Regions from separate parts of the Pseudomonas sp. PS02290 genome, predicted to be linked through region 2. Evidence: predicted binding sites of a transcription regulator. Region 2 holds the regulator's gene; the other holds the start of a gene.

Region 1 (5,255 bases), on a different contig from region 2:
CTGGGGCGTGTCCGATCAGGACATGTTCGACCGTGGCGCCGAGGAGCTGAAAGCCCGCGAGGCCAAAGGCAAGCCGTTCTATGCCTTGCTGCAAACCCTGTCCAACCACACGCCGTACGCACTGCCGGCCAATCTGCCGGTCGAGCGCGTCACCGGGCATGGCACGCTGGATGAACACCTCACCGCCATGCGTTATTCGGACTGGGCGCTGGGGCAGTTCTTCGAGAAGGCCAAGAAAGAGCCGTACTACAAAGACACGCTGTTTGTGGTCGTCGGTGACCACGGCTTCGGCAACAACGAGCAGATCACCGAGATGGACCTGGGCCGCTTCAACGTGCCGATGCTGATGATCGCCCCGGGCCTGCAGGACAAGTTCGGCAAGCGCAGCAGCATCGTCGGTACGCAGATCGACATCGTGCCGACCATCATGGGCCGCCTGGGTGGCGACACCGTGCACCAGTGCTGGGGCCGCGACTTGCTCAATCTGCCGGCGGGAGACGAGGGTTTTGGCGTGATCAAGCCATCGGGCAGCGAGCAGACCGTGGCGCTGGTCACCGGCAACCGGATACTGATCGAACCCAAGGAAATGGAGCCGAAGGTCTACAGCTACGAGTTGGGCACCAAGCCCCATGCCGAGCTGATGCCGAATGCGCCGGACGTCGCCGAGTTGCGCAAGAAGCTCGACAGCTTCCTGCAGACCGCGACCAAGAGCCTGCTGGACAACACGGCAGGGGTCAAAGACGCCAAGCCACAATGACCGCAGCCTGATGAAAACGCCCCGATACCGGGGCGTTTTTTTTGCCTGCGAATCCTTGGCTTCAGGCTGCCAACGTCAGCTGTGCGCTGACGATTCGGGTTGAACGTCGTTGCGCTGCAAGGGTCAAGATCATCAGGCCGTTGTCAGGCCTTTACTGAGGAGACATTGATGAAAGTGTGGACTATTTCGTTTCTGGACAAAGACGGTGTGCAGCAAACCCTCGATCTTGAATCCGATCACCGTCCCAGTGAAGAAGAGGCTGCGCAGCAACTCCGTCCGATCCTGTTTCCGGTCGCCAGTGATCTTGATCTGAACGACCTCGACGGTCGCACTGCCGAGCCCACCGTGAAGACACTCAAAGAGCAGAACGCGGTACAGATCATCTCCATCATCGAGGCTTCGTAAGAAGCCTGCATTTCCCGCCATCCTGCCAATTGGCAACGCACTGGCAATGGGCGTACTCTGCGATCGAGGTCGGTGATGCATCTACCCGAGTCCGCTCGCGTACGTATGCCCGTTTTGTAAAACGCAACGGCCTTGTCAGCGACATGCTTGAGTCCCGGGCGGCAGATGACCTGCCGCTACACGCCTCGCCATCGAGGGGTGTTTCGGGATAGTTGAAACTCTATCTATCGTTGCATAGGAGGACGTTTCATGAGCACAGCCTATCAAGAAGACATCAGCAGCCATGTTCTGCGCTGCATGAAAGAAGGCGGTTTCGACTTCGCACGCATTCACCCCATCGAGTTCTATGCCACCTTTCCGGATGAGGACCGGGCGCGTCGGGCTGCGGAAAAATTTCGTGGCGAGTCAGTGAATGTCCAGCTCAATGCACTGGAAGACGGTGCGTGGCACCTGGAACTGAGCAAGTTGATGTACGCAACGTACGACGGGATAGGCGACTTCGAGCAGGATTTCCAGACGGCGATTTTCGGTCTGGACGGGGAGGTTGAAGGCTGGGGCGTCAAACAGGAGCTCAAGCGCCTTCATTGAGCTGATCAACCGTCATGCGCCGAAGCGAGGCGCCGATCGTTGAAAATTGTCTCCCGCCTTCACGACCAAGTGTGGAGCGGGAGATGCACCGAGCTGAATCACAGGCAAAAAAAAGCCGCTCTCTTGGGAGCGGCGGAAAGGGAATATCGGGTGGCGTTGCCAATAAGGTTTTGAGCCAATCGCCTTGTGTGATCCGGCGGGTTGGTCTGCGGTATGGGGCGATTATGCTCAGCCCCTGAACCAGACGGAAATGAACTGTCGCTATGCCAGCGATAGATTTTCAGAGTGAACGACGCTTCGCCATGAAGCGTTGGTGAACGGGTTAGGGCGCATCGTGCACAGGAATGGTGCGGACGCTCCGGCTGTTTAATTCAACCCATTGATATTAAAGCGTTTATGCCGATGGCACGGGCCTTGCGAAGGCTCTGGTGTCCATGGTGACAAGGAGTACGGCATGATCCGCACCTTTTATGACGAGATGTACGATGCGGGCGGCATAGTTCGTCCGCATTATCGGGAATTCGCCCGCTGGTTGGGTGAAGCGCCGCCTGAGTTGCTCGCTCAGCGTCGGCGTGAGGCCGATTTATTGTTTCATCGCGCCGGGATCACATTCACGCTGTACGGCGACGAGCAGGGCACCGAGCGGCTGATCCCCTTCGACACCATTCCGCGGAGCATTCCGGCCAGCGAATGGCGGGTGGTGGAGCGCGGCTGCATTCAGCGCGTCAAGGCGCTGAACATGTTTCTCGCTGACCTCTATCACGATCAGCGCATCATCAAGGCCGGGATCATTCCTGCCGAACAGGTCCTTGCCAACGAGCAATACCAGTTGGCGATGCAGGGCCTGAATCTGCATCGCGACCTGTATTCGCACATCTCCGGCGTCGATCTGGTGCGTGACGGCGACGGCACGTATTACGTGCTCGAAGACAACCTGCGCACGCCAAGCGGCGTGAGCTATATGCTCGAAGACCGCAAGATGATGATGCGGCTGTTCCCCGAGCTGTTCGCCGCGCAACGCATCGCGCCGATCGATCACTACCCGAACCTGTTGCTGGACACACTGAAGAGCTCTAGCCCGCTGGATAACCCCAGCGTCGTCGTGCTGACCCCCGGGCGCTTCAACAGCGCGTTTTTCGAGCACGCGTTTCTGGCCCGGGAAATGGGTGTCGAGCTGGTGGAAGGCGCTGACCTGTTCGTGCGCGATGACCGCGTGTTCATGCGCACCACCGACGGCCCGAAAGCGGTCGACGTGATTTACCGCCGGCTCGACGACGCGTTTCTTGATCCGCTGGCGTTCAATCCGGATTCAATGCTCGGCGTGCCGGGCCTTCTGGCGGCGTACCGGTCGGGCAATGTGGTGCTGGCCAATGCCATTGGCACCGGCGTGGCGGACGACAAGTCGGTCTACCCCTTCGTCACCGACATGATCCGTTTTTACCTCGACGAAGAGCCGATCCTCAAGAACGTGCCGACCTGGCAGTGCCGCAAGCCCGAAGAGCTGTCCCACGTGCTCGCCAATCTGGGCGATCTGGTGGTCAAGGAAACCCAGGGCTCCGGCGGTTACGGCATGCTCGTGGGCCCCGCTGCCACCGCTGCCGAAATCGAGTCGTTCCGGGCGCGGCTCAAAGCCAAGCCCCACGCGTATATCGCGCAACCGACCTTGTGCCTGTCGACCTGTCCGACCTTCGTCGAGAACGGCATCGCCCCGCGCCACATCGACCTTCGCCCGTTCGTCCTGGCTGGCCGCGAAACCCGTGTAGTGCCCGGTGGTCTCACGCGTGTTGCCTTGCGCGAAGGCTCGCTGGTGGTGAACTCGTCGCAGGGTGGCGGAACCAAGGACACCTGGGTGGTCGAGGATTAAGGATGCCTGCCAATGCTAAGTAGAACTGCCTCGGATTTATATTGGATGTCGCGGTACCTGGAGCGCGCCGAGAACCTCGCGCGGATGCTCGACGTCAGTTATTCGCTGTCGCTTATGCCCCAGGACGGACGCGGGGATGGCCTGAATGAAATCGCCATGCCCCTGCTGATCACCGGAACCCTGGACGATTACCTGGAGCGCCACGGCGACCTGCACGCCGAGCGCTTGCTGCACTTTTTCGCGCTGGACGCCGAGAACCCTGCGAGCATCTTCAGCTGCCTGGGTGCGGCGCGGGCCAGTGCCCATGCGGTGCGTGGGCGCATTACTGCGGACATGTGGGAAAACATCAACGCCACGTATCTGGAAATTCGCGGCATCGCCGAACAGGGTTTGAGCCGTTACGGCATGAGCCGGTTCTGTGAGTGGGTCAAGGAGCGTTCACACCTGTTCCGCGGCGCGACCTATGGCACCATCATGCGCAACGACGCGTTCCGTTTTATTCGTCTGGGGACGTTCATCGAGCGCGCCGACAACACCCTGCGCATGCTCGATGCGCGTTATGAAATGCTCGAATTGCGCGGCCCGTCCGCCAACGCGGCGGCAGACAGTTCCGCCGCTGGCTACTATCAATGGAGTGCGCTGTTGCGCGCGTTGTCGTCATTCGAGGCGTACACGGAGGTTTATCGCGATGCACCGGGAGCCCGTCAGGTCGCCGAATTGCTGCTGTTGCGTGCGGACATTCCGCGCTCATTGCGTGCGTGTCTGGAGGAGCTGGACATCATTCTCGCCAGTCTGCCCGGGGCCAATGGCCGTCCCGCCCAGCGTCTGGCCGCCGAGCTGGACGCTCGCCTGCGCTACACCGGCATCGACGAGATCCTCGATGAAGGCCTGCATGAGTGGTTGAACGAATTCATTCCACTTCTGGCCCAACTGGGTAGCGTCATTCACACTTCTTACCTGGAGGCTGCATGAGACTCTCAATTAGCCACGAGACCACCTATCACTACGACGATCAGGTTCGCGCCAGCATCCAGTATTTGCGTCTGACCCCCCACGACAGCGAGCGCCAGCAGGTGTTGAGCTGGCAGTTGGCATTGCCGCGCCCGGTGCGTGCGCAGATCGATCCGTTCGGCAATATTCTCCACGTGCTGACCCTGGACGAACCCCACGAAGCCATCGTCATCGGTGCGCGCGGCCAGGTCGAGATCGACGAGAAGCGCGAGGCGGAACACGAGACTCAGTCGTCGCTGCCGTTTCTGCGCTTTACCCGCCTGACCGAGGCTGACGAAGCGATTCGCGCCTTTGCCATCGCGCAGACCCACAAGCGCACCGACCGCACCGCGCTGATCGATATGATGCACGCGCTCAACGAGCACATCACCTATACGCCAGGCTCCACAGCCGTCGATACCAGCGCCGCCCAAGCGTTCGCCAGCCGTGTTGGCGTCTGTCAGGATCACACCCACGCGTTTCTGGCCTGCGCCCGCAGTCTCGGGGTGCCGGCGCGCTATGTGTCGGGTTATCTCTACAGTGACAGCAGCGAACACCTGTCCAGCCATGCGTGGGCGGAGGCGTGGATTGACGACGCGTGGTACAGCTTTGATGTGACCAATCAGTTGGCGATTCCGGAACGGCATCTGA
Region 2 (5,255 bases):
ATCGGCTTCTTCACCTTCGGTGGCCAAGTGAATCAGGGTGCCCTTGCCGGCCGCGAGCATCATGACGGCCATGATGCTTTTGCCGTCGACCATGGTCTCCGGCGTGCGACCTACCCTGATCTGGCAAGGGTACTTGCCGGCGACGCCCACGAATTTGGCGGCGGCCCGGGCGTGCAGACCCAGCTTGTTGATGATGGTGATTTCTAGAGCGGGCATCGCGATGGAGGTCCTTTCAGCTTAGGTCGCGGTGGCGGACCTGAACATTCTTGAGCGATTGCTGCAGCACCTGACCCAGACGTTCGGTCAGGTAGACGGAGCGGTGGTGCCCGCCGGTGCAGCCAATGGCAATAGTGACGTAGGCGCGGTTGCTGGCGGCGAAGCGCGGCAACCACTTATTGAGGTACGAAAAGATGTCCTGGAACATTTCTTCGACGTCCGGTTGAGCCGCGAGGTAATCGGCAACCGGCTTGTCGAGGCCGGACTGCTCGCGCAGCTCGGGCTTCCAGTACGGGTTCGGCAGGCAGCGCACGTCGAACACCAGATCGGCGTCCACGGGCATGCCGCGCTTGAAGCCGAAGGATTCGATGAGGAAGGCAGTGCCCGGCTCGGGTTTGTTCAGCAGGCGCAGTTTGAGAATGTCGCGCAGCTGGTAGAGATTCAGGTGCGTGGTGTCGACCGTCAGATCAGCCAGGTCGATGATCGGACCGAGCAGGGTTTTTTCGTCACGAATCGCTTCGGCCAGCGAGCGGGTTGCCGTGCTCAGCGGGTGACGACGGCGGGTCTCTGAAAAGCGCTTTAGCAGGGTGGCTTCATCGGCGTCGAGAAACAGCACGTCGCACTGGATGTGCCGGGCCCGAACTTCGGCGAGCATGCGCGGGAATCGCGTCAGGTGACTGGGCAGATTGCGCGCGTCGATCGAGACCGCCAGCAGGGGCTCAGCCAGTTCGGTGTTGATCAGCGCGCGCTCCGCCAGCTCTGGAAGCAGGCCGGCGGGCAGATTGTCGACGCAGTAGAAACCGCTGTCTTCAAGGACATCGAGGGCCGTGCTCTTGCCGGAGCCGGAGCGGCCGCTGACGATGATCATCCGCATGATCAGTGACCGTTCTGGACGTCGAGCACGACGCTGTAGAGCTCTTCGTCGGTTTTGGCACCGCGCAGGCGCTTACGCACATCATCACGGTCGAGCATGCTGGCGATCTGGCGCAGCAATTCAAGGTGAGCATCGGTGGCCGCTTCCGGGACCAGCAACACAAACAGCAGGTCAACCGGTGCGCCGTCGATGGCGTCGAAATCGATGGGTTTTTCCAGATGCAGTACGGCGCTGACAGGCGTTGAGCAGCCCTTCAGGCGGCAGTGGGGAATGGCAATGCCATTACCGAATCCGGTGGAGCCGAGCTTTTCACGGGCAATGAGGCTGTCAAACACGACCTGCTCATCCAGATCAGGCACTTGCGTGCCGATCATTTTGGCGATGTTCTGGAGTACGGCTTTTTTGCTGCCGCCTGGCACGTTCACGAGTGAACGGCCAGGGGTCAGGATATTTTCAAGTCGGATCATGGGTGGGGAGTGTCAGCGAGCAGTCGCGCCTTGCAGCAGACTTTGCTGTTTTTCCTTATGTTTTTTGAGTTGGCGGTCAAGCTTGTCGGCAAGCAGGTCAATGGCTGCGTACATGTCGTCGTGTTCGGCGTTGGCAACCACTTCAGCGCCAGGAACGTGCAAGGTGGCTTCGATTTTCTGCTTGAGCTTCTCGACCTCCATGGTGACCTGCACATTCGTGATCTTGTCAAAGTGGCGTTCCAATCGGGCGAGTTTCTCGCCGATGTAGGTACGCAGAGGTTCAGTCACTTCCAGCTGGTGTCCACTGATGTTGACTTGCATACAGCTTCTCCTTCGTTGCCAGTGCATTAAGAGGCAGGCGTAATGCCTGCCACTGGAACGCTTTGACGTGTGACCTTTACATCAGTCGCTTGCGTTCGCTGGACGGCGAGATCCCAAGGGATTCGCGGTACTTGGCGACTGTGCGACGGGCCACTTGAATGCCTTGTGCTTCCAGTAAACCAGCGATCTTGCTGTCACTCAACGGCTTTTTCTGATTTTCCGCAGCGACCAGTTTTTTGATGATCGCGCGAATCGCCGTGGACGAGCATTCGCCGCCTTCGGAGGTGCTGACGTGGCTGGAAAAGAAATATTTGAGTTCGTAGATCCCGCGCGGGGTGTGCATGAACTTCTGCGTGGTCACCCGGGAGATCGTCGATTCGTGCATGCCGACCGCTTCCGCGATGTCATGCAGAACGAGGGGCTTCATGGCTTCGTCACCGTACTCAAGGAAGCCTCGCTGGTGTTCGACGATTTGCGTGGCCACCTTCATCAGCGTCTCGTTGCGGCTCTGCAGGCTCTTGATGAACCAGCGAGCTTCCTGCAGCTGATTGCGCATGAACGTGTTGTCGGCACTGGTATCGGCGCGACGCACAAAACCTGCGTACTGCGGATTGACCCGCAGGCGCGGCACGGATTCCTGGTTCAGCTCCACCAGCCAGCGCTCGTTGTCCTTGCGCACGATGACGTCAGGCACGACGTATTCGGCTTCGCTGGACTCGATCTGCGAGCCGGGGCGCGGATTGAGGCTCTGGACCAGTTCGATGACCTGACGCAGGTCGTCTTCCTTGAGCTTCATGCGGCGCATCAGTTGCGCGTAGTCGCGGCTGCCGAGCAGATCGATGTAGTCACTGACCAGCTTCTGCGCTTCCGCCAGCCACTTGGTTTTGGCGGGCAGCTGGCGAAGCTGCAGCAGCAGGCATTCACTCAGGTTGCGAGCGCCGATGCCGGCAGGCTCGAACTGCTGAATGCGGTGCAGAACGGCTTCGATTTCGTCCAGCTCGATATCGAGCTCAGGGTCGAAGGCGTCGAGCATTTCTTCGAGTGTTTCGTCGAGGTAGCCCTGATTGTTGATGCAGTCGATCAGCGTCACGGCGATCAGGCGATCGGTGTCCGACATTGGCGCCAGGTTGAGTTGCCACAGCAGGTGGCTTTGCAGGCTCTCGCCAACGGAGGTGCGGGTGGTGAAATCCCACTCGTCATCGTCGTTGCTGGGCAGGCTGCTGGCACTGGTCTGATAGACGTCTTCCCACGCGGTGTCGACGGGCAGCTCGTTGGGAATGCGCTCGTTCCAGTCGCCGTCCTCCAGATTGTCGACGGTAGGCGCCGATTCCTGGTAGGTGGGTCCCTGAACATCAGCGTTGGGCTTTTGCTCTACGTTATCCGCCAAGGGGTCGGCGTTGTCGAAATCGTCGCCTTCCTCCTGCCGTTCCAGCATCGGGTTCGACTCCAGCGCCTCCTGAATCTCCTGTTGGAGATCCAGCGTCGACAACTGAAGCAATCGGATTGCCTGTTGCAGCTGAGGTGTCATCGTCAGCTGCTGGCCCATTCTCAAGACTAGCGAAGGTTTCATGGCAGGGCTTAACACCTTATTCGCCGGCGCACTGCGCGCCATTTACTAGCAGGGCGCCGAGGGCGCCAACTTAAGCAAATTATATGCCTGAAGCTGGAGGGTTTGCCTAGAGTGTGATGACAATTAAAAAACGAGGTTGGCGATGGCGCACATTGCGGGAGCCGCACAACCTCATGTCATCACTGCGGTTACAGGCGGAACTCGTGACCCAGATACACTTCCTTGACCAACTGGTTGGCCAGGATGGATTCGGCGTCGCCTTCGGCAATCAGCTGTCCATCGTTGACGATGTAAGCGGTTTCGCAGATATCCAGCGTCTCACGCACGTTGTGGTCGGTGATCAGCACGCCGATCCCTTTGGCCTTGAGGTGGTGAATGATCTGCTTGATGTCGCCCACGGAAATAGGGTCAACACCGGCGAAGGGTTCGTCGAGGAGAATGAATTTCGGCGAAGTGGCGAGGGCGCGTGCGATTTCCACACGGCGACGTTCACCGCCCGACAGGCTCATGCCCAGGTTGTCGCGAATGTGGGTGATGTGGAATTCCTGCAGCAGGCTTTCCAGCTCCTTGCGGCGGGCAGCGCGATCGAGCTCCTTGCGGGTCTCCAGGATCGCCATGATGTTGTCCGAGACGGAGAGCTTGCGGAAGATCGACGCTTCTTGTGGCAGGTAGCCAATACCGGCGCGTGCACGGCCGTGCATCGGCTGATGGCTGACGTCCTGGTCGTCGATCAGGACGCGACCCTGATCCGCTTGAACCAGGCCGACGATCATGTAGAAACAGGTGGTCTTGCCGGCGCCGTTGGGGCCAAGCAGGCCGACGATCTGGCCGCTCTCGATGGACAGGCTGACGTCACGTACGACCTGGCGGCTTTTATAGGCCTTGGCCAGGTGCTGGGCTTTCAGCGTCGCCATTACTGGGCCTTCTGCTGGTCGGTTTTCTTTTTCGGCTGGATGACCATGTCGATACGAGGGCGTGGTGCGGTGACCTTGGTGCCATTGGCACGACCGGCGTTCACGACCTGCTTGACGGTGTCATAGACGATTTTCTCGCCTTCGGACGTGTTGCCGTCGTTGACCACTTTGGCCTTGTCGATCAGCACGATGCGGTTCTGGGCCGCGAAGTACTGAATAGTGACGCCCCAGGCCTGAACGATCGGCTTGTCCACCGATGGCTTCTGCTCGTAGTAGGCCAGGTTGCCCACGGACGTGAACACGTCCACGTCGCCTTGCGGTGTACGGGTGATGGTCACGGTGTTGCCGGTGATCTTCATCGTGCCCTGGGTGATGATGACATTGCCTTTGTAGGTGGCGATGCCTTGCTTGTCGTCCAGCTGCGCGTCATCCGACTGGATGTGGATGGGTTGATCGCGATCCGTCGGCAGAGACCAGGCGCTCGCGCTTCCCAGTGCTGCGCCCAGGCCGAGCAAAAAAGGAAGGGTTTTAACGAGCCTCATACTGTCCTCTTACGTTGGATAGCAGGTTCATCCTGCTTTCTTTCAGATACGCTTTCATACCCGTGCCGGTCGTTACACCGCCAAGGCCGTCGATTCTAACGGGTTGGGCAGTCTCCGCATATTGCTTCTGCGGGAATACAGTCATGCGGCTGCTGGTGATGATGGTGGTGCGGTCTTTTTCGTCGGTGCGGTTGATGCGCACCGAGTCGATCAGCTCGACGTGATCGCCCCCCGGCGACACTTCGGCGCGAACGCTCTGTACGTGCCACGGGAAGGTAGAACCTCGATACATCTGCAGCACCGGCGTGGTCATCAGGGTGACGTCGGTGGCTTTCAAGTGCTCGACCTTGT

What was found. The regulator sigma-54, encoded in region 2, starts transcription at its own class of promoters, with help from an activator protein. The targets are predictions, from matches to a motif close to ANTGGCATNNANNTTGCTNT.
Region 1: the regulator sigma-54 is predicted to act here: its motif matches at 2,152-2,171, upstream of QMX88_RS23650 (circularly permuted type 2 ATP-grasp protein).

Annotation. Positions count from the first base shown of each region.
Region 1 covers NZ_JASCOY010000082.1:8,371-13,625, reverse strand. The annotation lists gene QMX88_RS23665 (LTA synthase family protein) at 1-757, shown strand, start outside; gene QMX88_RS23660 (hypothetical protein) at 926-1,162, shown strand; gene QMX88_RS23655 (ribonuclease E inhibitor RraB) at 1,412-1,750, shown strand; gene QMX88_RS23650 (circularly permuted type 2 ATP-grasp protein) at 2,205-3,614, shown strand; gene QMX88_RS23645 (alpha-E domain-containing protein) at 3,627-4,586, shown strand; gene QMX88_RS23640 (transglutaminase family protein) at 4,583-5,255, shown strand, end outside.
Region 2 covers NZ_JASCOY010000017.1:72,172-77,426, reverse strand. The annotation lists gene QMX88_RS10875 (HPr family phosphocarrier protein) at 1-216, opposite strand, end outside; gene rapZ (RNase adapter RapZ) at 233-1,090, opposite strand; gene ptsN (PTS IIA-like nitrogen regulatory protein PtsN) at 1,093-1,557, opposite strand; gene hpf (ribosome hibernation-promoting factor, HPF/YfiA family) at 1,570-1,878, opposite strand; gene QMX88_RS10855 (RNA polymerase factor sigma-54) at 1,955-3,448, opposite strand; gene lptB (LPS export ABC transporter ATP-binding protein) at 3,637-4,362, opposite strand; gene lptA (lipopolysaccharide transport periplasmic protein LptA) at 4,362-4,904, opposite strand; gene lptC (LPS export ABC transporter periplasmic protein LptC) at 4,891-5,255, opposite strand, start outside.